One region of the Ferdinandcohnia salidurans genome, then DNA from elsewhere that is predicted to be linked to it. Evidence: a T-box and tRNA genes for the amino acid it is inferred to sense, from the RefSeq annotation. Region 1 holds a T-box; the other regions hold tRNA genes.
What was found. The T-box of region 1 lies ahead of argS (arginine--tRNA ligase). A T-box ahead of a tRNA ligase gene usually reads a tRNA of that ligase, here a tRNA-Arg.

Region 1 (3,282 bases):
CTTCATTCAGACGTTGAAGTGTTGTATCCCATAGCACAATTCGCGAATTAGAGCCTATCCCCGTTACATATGCATTAAGGGCATTTGTTTTTTCAGACATATTTACTTCAAATACATGGTCCGCAGGAATTTCCGCACGATCTGCCATCTCAAGAATTTTTGTTTCTAACTCTTTATTGGTTAATGGAAAAAAGTCGTTGTAAAGTGGGTCTATAATAACTGGTTGTACAAACATGAGAAACATGGAGAATGGGATTGATAGAAGCCATGCATGGAACCACCATCTTTTCTCATTTCTTCGAATCAACCAGAACAAGACGCCCACAATTACAATCATTAACGCATAATTCACCCAAAAATCAATCAATAAATCCTTCATCCAGCCTTGAGTCGACTGTACAGTGATATTATATGTTTTTGAAACATTGTAGCTAATCCATGATAGTGGAAATGATAAAACTTCTACCAACAAGGAAAGCCAAAATAAATAAATCGCTGTCTGTAGGATTGAAAACTTAGCTGATACTTTTGACCAATCACGGAACTTTGCTGAAATCCCAATCACAAGGACGAGTATATAAATCAGCCATTCAAACGGTACTGACAGGAAAAACAATAGGTTTCTAATTTGTGAATACTCCTGACTTAATAAAAGCTCACGATCATTCATAAATGTCTGTGGGTCCGCTGGGCTCCCTTTTAGCTGTGCAGGGATGTCCGTATTTGCTCCAAAAAATAAATACCATGCTATAAATAAACCAAAAACGAGATAAATTCCAAGTGACCATCCGATTACTTTTTTCACTATGCTGTCCCCCTTTATGTACAACCCTCTTACTAGTATTTTAGTTTAAAGGAGGGCCAGATAGAACAATGACTTTCCTCATATCTTCATTTTTGACAATATAAGCGTATAAAAAACTCATTGATTTCTAATTCATAATTAGTTATCATGAATGAAATATAATCGAAATTCTGTGATGAAGAGAGTAGTCCTGATGTAACCGTTAGCGAGTTGGGGATGGTGAAAGCCCGATGGTGAAATCAAGATGAACCGCACTTCTGAGAAGCCCACCTGAAATAAGTAGGGTGTGCCGGGGGAACCCGTTACATATTAAGTTAGGTTCATCGTGAACAATTGGAGTGGTACCGCGGGTAAATCTCGTCTCTTTTATAGAGACGGGATTTTTTTTATCTTTAAAGGAGGGTTAGAAAAAATGAATGTTATACAAGTGTATGCCGAAGCTATATCAAAGCAACTACAAGATGTTTTATCATATGAAGAAGTAATAAAACTTATTGAAAAACCAAAATTTCAGGAACAAGGTGATTTAGCATTTCCTTGTTTTGCCCTTGCCAAGCACTTGCGAAAATCACCTGCTGTTATTGCACAAGAAATGGCACCTTTAATTCAAGGCTCCCTTTTTGAGGAGGTTGTTGCCGAGGGGCCATATATAAACTGTTTTCTAAACAAGCAAGTAGTGAGTAAACATATTCTTCAAACCATCCATGCCAAAGAGTCAAATTACGGAAGCCACAACTTTGGTCAAGGAGCGACAATTACCATTGATTTTTCTTCACCAAATATCGCAAAGCCTTTTTCGATGGGGCATTTGCGTTCCACTGTTATCGGTAACGCGCTTGCCAAGATTGTGGAGAAATGTGGCTATCAGCCACTCCGAATTAACCATCTTGGAGATTGGGGTACACAATTCGGAAAACTCATTGTTGCATATAAACTTTGGGGTAATGAAGAGGCCGTTAGAAACAACCCGATAACGGAGTTGCTCAAGCTTTATGTGCGTTTCCACGACGAAGCCCAGACAAATCCTCAACTTGAGAATGAGGCAAGAATGTGGTTCAAATGGCTTGAAGAAGGAAACGAAGAAGCCTTAAACCTTTGGCGCTGGTTTAGAGAGGAATCATTAAAGGAGTTCTCACGAATTTATTCCCTGCTAGATGTTGAATTTGATTCCTATCATGGAGAAGCATTTTATAATGACAAAATGGAAACTACAGTTGCAATGTTAAACGAAAAAAATCTTTTATCTACGTCAGAGGGTGCAGAGGTAGTCGATTTATCTGAACAAAATCTCCCTCCTTGCCTGATTAAAAAATCTGACGGTGCAACCCTTTATGCAACTAGAGATGTTACAGCAGCCATCTATCGGCAGGATCACTACCATTTTGCTAAAGCTATCTATGTAGTAGGACATGAGCAAAGCTTGCATTTTAAACAAATATTTCTAGTACTTGAAAAAATGGGTTATCAGTGGGCGAAGGAAATGGTCCATGTTCCATTTGGTTTTATCCTTAAAGATGGAAAGAAAATGTCGACACGAAAAGGAAAAATAGTTCTGTTGGAAGAGGTTATGAAGGAAGCAATCGAGCTCGCAAAGCAAAACATTGAACAGAAAAATCCAAGTCTCGTAAACAAAGACGAAATCTCGAAAATGGTCGGTTTGGGAGCAATCATCTTCCATGACTTAAAGAATGAACGACTCAACAATATTGAATTTTCACTAGAAGAAATGCTTAAATTTGAAGGAACTACCGGACCTTACGTTCAATATACTCATGCAAGAGCTTGTTCTATTTTACGAAAGGCGAAGCTTTCAGGGGAAACAACAAATGGACTTTCCGATTCGTATAGCTGGTCAATTGTGAAGCTTTTGATGGATTTCCCGGCAACCATCCAAAGAAGTATGCAGCAGTACGAGCCTTCAGTAATTGCAAAATATGTAATAGAGCTCTCTCAAGAATTCAACAAGTATTATAGCCATGTAAAGGTTCTTCAAGTGGATGAAGAAATGAATGATCGAATTGCATTGGTCCGTTCCGTTACCATTGTACTGAAAGAAGGATTACGATTGCTAGGAGTTAAAGCACCCGAGGAAATGTAGTAGGCCCAGGACGTTGTGTCCCGGGCTCTTATTCTGGATGATACTGATATTTTTTCAGGTCAATTATACCGTTTACAACCTCTATCCCTTCATCCTTAAGAAAGATGACTTGAGCAGCACGTGTTTCCTCATCTGCGATCGCAATTTCACCCTTGGAGTTGATAATCCGGAACCAAGGAAGGTTATATTTCTTACTCATCGAATGAAGGATCCTCACAACCTGCCTTGCACCTCTTGGACTTCCCGCGAGTTTTGCAATCTGTCCATAAGTCATAACCTTTCCAGACGGTATTTGCTTAATGATTCTAATAACACTTTCGGTAAATGGTTTCATATTAACTTTATCCTAACACTAAAAATAATTATTGTGAGCTCACTA
Region 2 (3,282 bases), on a different contig from region 1:
CTAGAAGACTTGAAGATTTTCGAAAGCTTTTCATTAAGACAAGAAATCTCTTCAGAATTAGTAGCGAAGAAGTGCTGCAAACGCTCCTATTTACGCGGAGCTTTTTTAGCAGGTGGCTCTGTCAATAACCCAGAAACATCCTCATACCATCTTGAGATTTTTTCATTATATAAAGAACATAATGACTCACTTTGTGAATTAATGAACGTTTTTGATCTTAACGCTAAAACGTTAGAACGAAAAAAAGGTTTTATCACCTACTTAAAGGAAGCTGAAAAAATCACAGAGTTCCTAAATGTCATTGGTGCCCATCAGGCATTGCTTCGTTTCGAGGATGTTCGCATTGTCCGTGACATGAGAAATTCGGTGAATCGCCTTGTCAATTGTGAAACAGCTAACCTAAATAAAACAATTGGGGCATCGATTCGACAGGTGGAAAATATCAGATACATTGATGAAACAGTTGGCCTAGGTATCCTACCTGATAAATTAAGAGAAATTGCTGAGCTTCGTGTGGCTTACCAGGATGTCACACTTAAAGAGCTAGGCGAAATGGTAACATCGGGTCAGATCAGTAAGTCGGGTATTAACCACCGACTTCGAAAAATTGATGAAATTGCTGATAAGCTCCGAGCAGGCCAATCTATAAAGTGAGCACCTTGCTCACTTGGAGAAAAATAAAGCGTTATCATTTTTTGAAAAAACATGAAACCTTTAGAGCTCAACCTACGTAATAATAGGAATACAAAAAAACACAACTTAAGAATGTACAGAAAAATTTGAGGAGGAAGAAACGAATGGTGGAAAGACATGTTGAGGTTGCTTTAAGAACGGGGTTACAAGCACGCCCTGCAGCGATGTTTGTTCAGGAAGCAAATAAATTTTCTGCAGATATCTTTTTAGAAAAAGACGGAAAAAAGGTAAATGCAAAAAGTATCATGGGTCTAATGAGTCTAGCGGTTGGCAGTGGTACAACAGTTACATTAATTGCTGATGGAAATGATGAAGAAGCAGCAGTTGAAGCATTAACTGAATTTGTTCAAAAAGAAGCATAAAAAAATCCTCTCACGACTAAATGTGAGAGGATTTTTTTGTTTCTATTTATTATCTTGTGGATACATAACCTTGTCGATTAGACCATATTCCATTGCTCTTTCAGCAGTCATAAAGTTATCGCGATCTGTATCTTTTTGAAGTACCTCAATTGGTTGGCCAGTACGTTCAGCTAAGATTTGGTTAAGCTTTTCACGTAAGAAAAGGATACGTTTAGCAGCAATTTCGATTTCAGTTGCTTGCCCTTGTGCTCCACCAAGTGGTTGGTGAATCATAACTTCACTGTTTGGAAGCGCAAAACGCTTGCCTTTTTCACCAGCAGCAAGTAAGAAAGCACCCATAGATGCAGCCATACCAATACAGATTGTAGAAACCTTTGGCTTAATGAACTGCATTGTGTCATAAATCGCCATACCAGCGGTAATTGAACCACCAGGGCTGTTAATGTATAAAGAAATATCTTTTTCAGGATCCTCAGCTGCTAGGAACAATAGCTGAGAGACGATTGAGTTAGCAACATTGTCATCAATCGCACTTCCAAGCATGATAATACGGTCTTTTAATAAACGTGAGTAAATATCATAGGCGCGCTCTCCACGGTTTGTTTGCTCAATAACTGTAGGGATTAAATTCATTTTACTTCCTCCTTTAAAACATATTAAAACATTACTATGTATTTCCATCATACAATTAAGGTCAGTAAAGGTCAAACAATTCGCTTTACTAACTTATCATATTCTACAAACATTTATGACATACCTTTATAGATGTGAAAAAAACAAAATTTCATACGTATACCATCATACCCGATTTGGAGTGTTTTAAACATACATCTTGCATTCAAAAGCGTTCTAGCCTATAATGATGAGTGCAGTTTCTATTCAGACATGCCCTCGTAGTGTAGTGGATAGCACAAGAGATTCCGGTTCTCTTATCGTGGGTTCGAATCCTGCCGAGGGCGCTAATGAAGAAAGGACCAGAGTATGATCTGGTCCTTTTTTGCATATTACGGTAATTCGTGCCTTTTTTCCTTAAAATCAGACGAAAAGGGAACGCAAACAAGCTAATCGTACCCTCACGAGTCGGAAATTGATCAAAGAGGGAACGCAAATCCTCTAATCGTACCCTCACAGGCAAGAAATCAACTCAAAAGGGAACGCAAACGCGTTAATCGTACCCTCATGCGCCAGAAATCAACTCAAAAGGGAACGCAAACCCACTAATCTTACCCTCACAATCCAGAAATCGAACAAAGATGGTAAGAAAAGCCCCACACTATCTCAACGCCAAAAATCTCTTCTCCAAATACCTAGTTATCCTTATACCCCAATGTCCCTTCGTACACATCCTCATCAACTGGATTCACAGCCCACATTGTTTGGATGGGATCAAATTCAGATGCGAACTCTTCGTTGTTTTTCGCCTTTTTTGCTTCATCCAAAGTTCCCGTAACCGGGCCGGTGTACATAATCTCATTTTTTCTCAACACAAATCACCTCTTTAAGGTAGATTCTTTCAAAAAATGAATAAAAATGCGTGCTAAAATTTAACTTTTTCGATACCATAGAAGTAAGATGAAATTAACGATAGAACATATTCAATAAAATAATGGAGTTCAACGCAAATCAAAAAAGTAAACGCTTCCATTTAACACAACTCTGGCGAAAGGGGGAAAACAAGAGTGAATATGCAGACTGGACTTTTTCAGCAACAATCATTAAAGCTAGTCATGACAAAGGAGTTAACTCAAGCTATAACTCTTTTACAATACTCTTCTTTGGATTTGACTAAATTTCTTGAAGAGCAAACATTAGAAAATCCCCTAATTGAAGTGAAACAAACGGATTTTAGTCGACGAACAAAATCAAAGGTCTCAAAAGAATCCTACACAAATCCGATTGACTATGTTGAAAAAAAAGAAACAACCCTTTATGAACACTTGCTTTCACAACTTTCATATATGAAAGTGAACAACGAAAAAAAGCGAACGATGGAATATATCATTCAACTCTTGGATAGCAACGGTTATCTGTATTTTCCTGAGGAGGAGATTGCAAGGGACCTCAATACCGATACAGAAACCATCGAAAGTGCGATTCACTATATTCAAAGTTTAGATCCGACTGGGGTAGGAGCAAGGTCCTTACAGGAATGCCTACTTCTACAACTGAGGAAATTGCCAAAACGGAATAGTCTTGCTGAAACTATTATTCAGGACTATTTTGAAGA
Region 3 (3,282 bases), on a different contig from region 1:
ACAGCTACTTGGCTAAATCCAATCAATAGCCCTTTACTTGCCACATTGTTTTCAAGATTATCTTGAAGGTGGGCAACTTCTAGACCATGTAGTGGCCTTACTTCACCAAAAAATCCAGCTAGATAGTTATGCTTTTCGACAAAACTTACTTCCTTAGGGATTGGGATGGCTGGTGGTTTTGTTAAAAAACCTTTTTTCTCTAGGGTTTCATTTAGATCAACTAAAAATTGAATAGTATCCTGATCAATAGCACGAACAAGTTCTCTGACGTCTTTCCGTATCATCATAGGAATTGCCGTGGAGTATAGACTAAGCCCCGCTTTCGCAGTATATTTTAAATAATGAAGGTAAAATTCATCTGCAAATAATCTGGGGGCGTCAATGTTTACATCTTTTTTTACATCAAATCCAATTGGAATAGGAAATTGATCTTTATTGAATATCTTGGTAATTTCCATAATTATTTTTTCACTGAGGCCTTTTGCTTTTTTAAGAATGGTCATAATATCAGGGTCCTGGCAATGTTTTTGAAAATAGGTTAACACGCAAATGGCCATTGAGTTCCCCATATAGACCGCCCACAGCTTACCCATTTCTGCCGAAGTAAGTTGCTCATTAGTTGGATTCATTGCATAACTCCTCATCACTTTTTTTATATAGTATTTTCAAGCTGAGCGAATGTATTCAAAATAACAGGCTCGAAAAATTTTTTTCGACAAAAAGTCTTTCTATTTACTAAAGATGTTGTTGGTTTCACTACTGTTTGACACAACATTTGATTTTAACTAAAAAAGTCTACGACAAAATTCAACACTTTGGATTTTTTTTACATTTGATTTCATCGTTTCAATCATGTAGTATACATATACAAGCTACATTGTACGTAATCATAATAAAGTTTAACCTTTGAACTGAAATAGGGAGTTTAACATTGAAGCTCGAATGGCAGGCCTTCGTCCATGGCGACTTGAAGGACATACAGGAACGTTTCTGCAAACACCCACTTTGAGGAGTGGTGGTTTTAAACTTTCTTAGCGTATTACGGCAATTGTGGCTTTTCCAATTTCATGCTAATCCATTTTCCAATAGGAGAGTGGATTTTTTATTTGTCGTTTCAATGTCTTGACCTTTTTCGGCAATTAATTTTATAATTAATTTCTGTAGTATTATTTTATAATTATGTCCCAGTAGCTCAGTAGGATAGAGCGACAGCCTCCTAAGCTGTAGGTCGTAGGTTCGATTCCTATCTGGGACGCTAAATCGATAAGGATGTCCAATGGACATCCTTTTTTTATTCCTCGTATGCTTCTTTTAATGTTGCGGATTAATTTCGTCTTTATGTGGGGTAGTGTTTTCATAAGTTCTTCTGGTTGAGGGAATTGGCAACAAACAAAAAAGAGGCTTCAAGCCCCTATACATCCTTTGTTTTCGTTTCTTTATTAACATACGCTGAAACCCCCTCGACAATTGTGCGATCGATATCGAGATATGGCTTCCCGCGAAGTGCATCATTTGAAAAAAGTTCAATGCTTTCATTTTTCGTATCCTTTGGCAAACTAACCACCTCCACTATGGAAAATTCTACATTAGCCATAGTGTGGGCAATCAGTTTGTGGTTCATTCATGTATTTGCAGTGGTTTCGGACAGCTGATTCATTCGATATTTCTCGTACCTCAAGGTCTACTTTACGCTGGATATTGGTTGGGCAAATGCATTTTCATGGGTTCAACTCAAGTTCCATTCTAAGAATTCTAGACGGTTTCCAAACGGGTCATGCGCATAAAATCGGTTTGCACCTGGGAGGTTGTTGTCATCAATTATCACCACATTGTTGGTTTGGAGGTGCTGCTTTAGGGCGTCAAGATTCTCGATTTCAAAAGCTGGATGTGCCTTCTTGGTGGGTCCAAAAGGATCCTCGATACCGATGTGAATTTGCACAGTTCCAAATGCAAACCAAACACCGCCGTTTTTACGAAGGGCCTCTGGCTTTTCGACTTCTTTGCAGCCTAAAATGGTTGAGTAAAAGTGGCGTGCCTGGTCTTCACTGCCTTTTGGCGCAGCAAGCTGAATGTGGTCAATTGCCTTAATGGTATAAGTCATTTTTATCCCCTCTTTTATATGTGTTACTTCTATCGTACTTCATATTGAGGGATAACAATATTTGATAAATTTTATGTATTTGTATAAGTTTATCTTATTTTTCAGGATACATATCTTGTAAAAATGTGATCGATTGGGTAATTAGCTCTTTGAGCACGTCAATATCAATATCCGCAATCTTGTTAATGTAGACACATGCTTTTCCAGTTGTGTGCTTGCCAAACTTTTCAAGCAACTCCTCACGTTTTGTATCGCCAGTGGCAAAATACAGACTAATTTTTGCTTTACGTGGCGAGAATCCAACAAGTGGCGCATCTCCCTCATGACCGGACGCATATTTGTAATGGTAGGAACCAAAGCCGATAATGCTCGTCCCCCACATTTTTGCCGGATATCCGGACGCTTCTGTGAAAATATCTAATAATTTGTATGCATCCTCTTTCTTCTTCGGACTCTCAACACTTTCAATAAATTCGATGACACTCGCGTCATTCTCTTTTGTTTTTAATTCGTACATGGTTTAGTTTGGCCTCCTTGATAGTATGTAGGATTGACATTTTGTATTCATTCGAGACGTTGGGCAAGGAATCCTGCTTTTTGGAGCTCTGAAAGTGCTAGTGACAGTATTTTTGAAATAGTGACAGTAAATTTCAGATAGTGACAGTATTTTCGGGTTAGTGACAGTATTAATCAGGACAAACCCTATTATTGTTCATTATGATTCATTAATTGTAAATCTTTCTCTGTAATTGTATAAGATCTATCTTTATAGCTACCACTATAGGGTAGGTTCAATGAGGTTAAGATGTGTTTTGCTGTAGAAATAGATTGTATATCAAGAAAATCACGTAATTGGCGATTCGTAATCGTGTTGCCGAAGAGCAGAATATACTCGTTTAACGAATTGTAATAAGGTTTGGACGAAGAATAGTGGCAAGAAGGACAAGACCATGATCTAACTTTTCGAGTCATTGGGAGATAATCACATTTAGGACATCGCACACCATTAATGAGTTCATGTTTTTTTATCCCAAATTGTGCGAGTATGTCATGATTATGTGGGGTATGACTCTTTAAAAGCAGTTTTGACACTTTTTGAAGTTGCTTTTTATCCAATACTTCTTGTCTGTTCCTCTTCTCAAACAATTCTATTTTTGTAAGAAAGCTAGGGCTTTTTATGA

Region 2: it encodes a tRNA-Arg, which carries the amino acid that the T-box ahead of argS (arginine--tRNA ligase) is inferred to sense. The anticodon was not compared.
Region 3: it encodes a tRNA-Arg, which carries the amino acid that the T-box ahead of argS (arginine--tRNA ligase) is inferred to sense. The anticodon was not compared.

What each region holds. Positions count from the first base shown of each region.
Region 1 is NZ_JBHUEK010000022.1:85,526-88,807, reverse strand. It holds gene ACFSFW_RS14270 (M48 family metallopeptidase) at 1-805, opposite strand, end outside; T-box leader at 969-1,173, shown strand; gene argS (arginine--tRNA ligase) at 1,218-2,903, shown strand; gene ACFSFW_RS14260 (MGMT family protein) at 2,932-3,237, opposite strand.
Region 2 is NZ_JBHUEK010000010.1:164,577-167,858, forward strand. It holds gene whiA (DNA-binding protein WhiA) at 1-654, shown strand, start outside; gene ACFSFW_RS08130 (HPr family phosphocarrier protein) at 798-1,055, shown strand; gene clpP (ATP-dependent Clp endopeptidase proteolytic subunit ClpP) at 1,098-1,688, opposite strand; tRNA gene ACFSFW_RS08140 (tRNA-Arg) at 1,943-2,014, shown strand; gene ACFSFW_RS08145 (hypothetical protein) at 2,363-2,539, opposite strand; gene rpoN (RNA polymerase factor sigma-54) at 2,741-3,282, shown strand, end outside.
Region 3 is NZ_JBHUEK010000010.1:78,586-81,867, reverse strand. It holds gene ACFSFW_RS07670 (DUF3231 family protein) at 1-629, opposite strand, end outside; RNA gene ssrS (6S RNA) at 867-1,061, shown strand; tRNA gene ACFSFW_RS07660 (tRNA-Arg) at 1,182-1,255, shown strand; gene ACFSFW_RS07655 (hypothetical protein) at 1,412-1,555, opposite strand; gene ACFSFW_RS07650 (VOC family protein) at 1,727-2,101, opposite strand; gene ACFSFW_RS07645 (DUF1801 domain-containing protein) at 2,196-2,618, opposite strand; gene ACFSFW_RS07640 (nuclease-related domain-containing protein) at 2,807-3,282, opposite strand, start outside.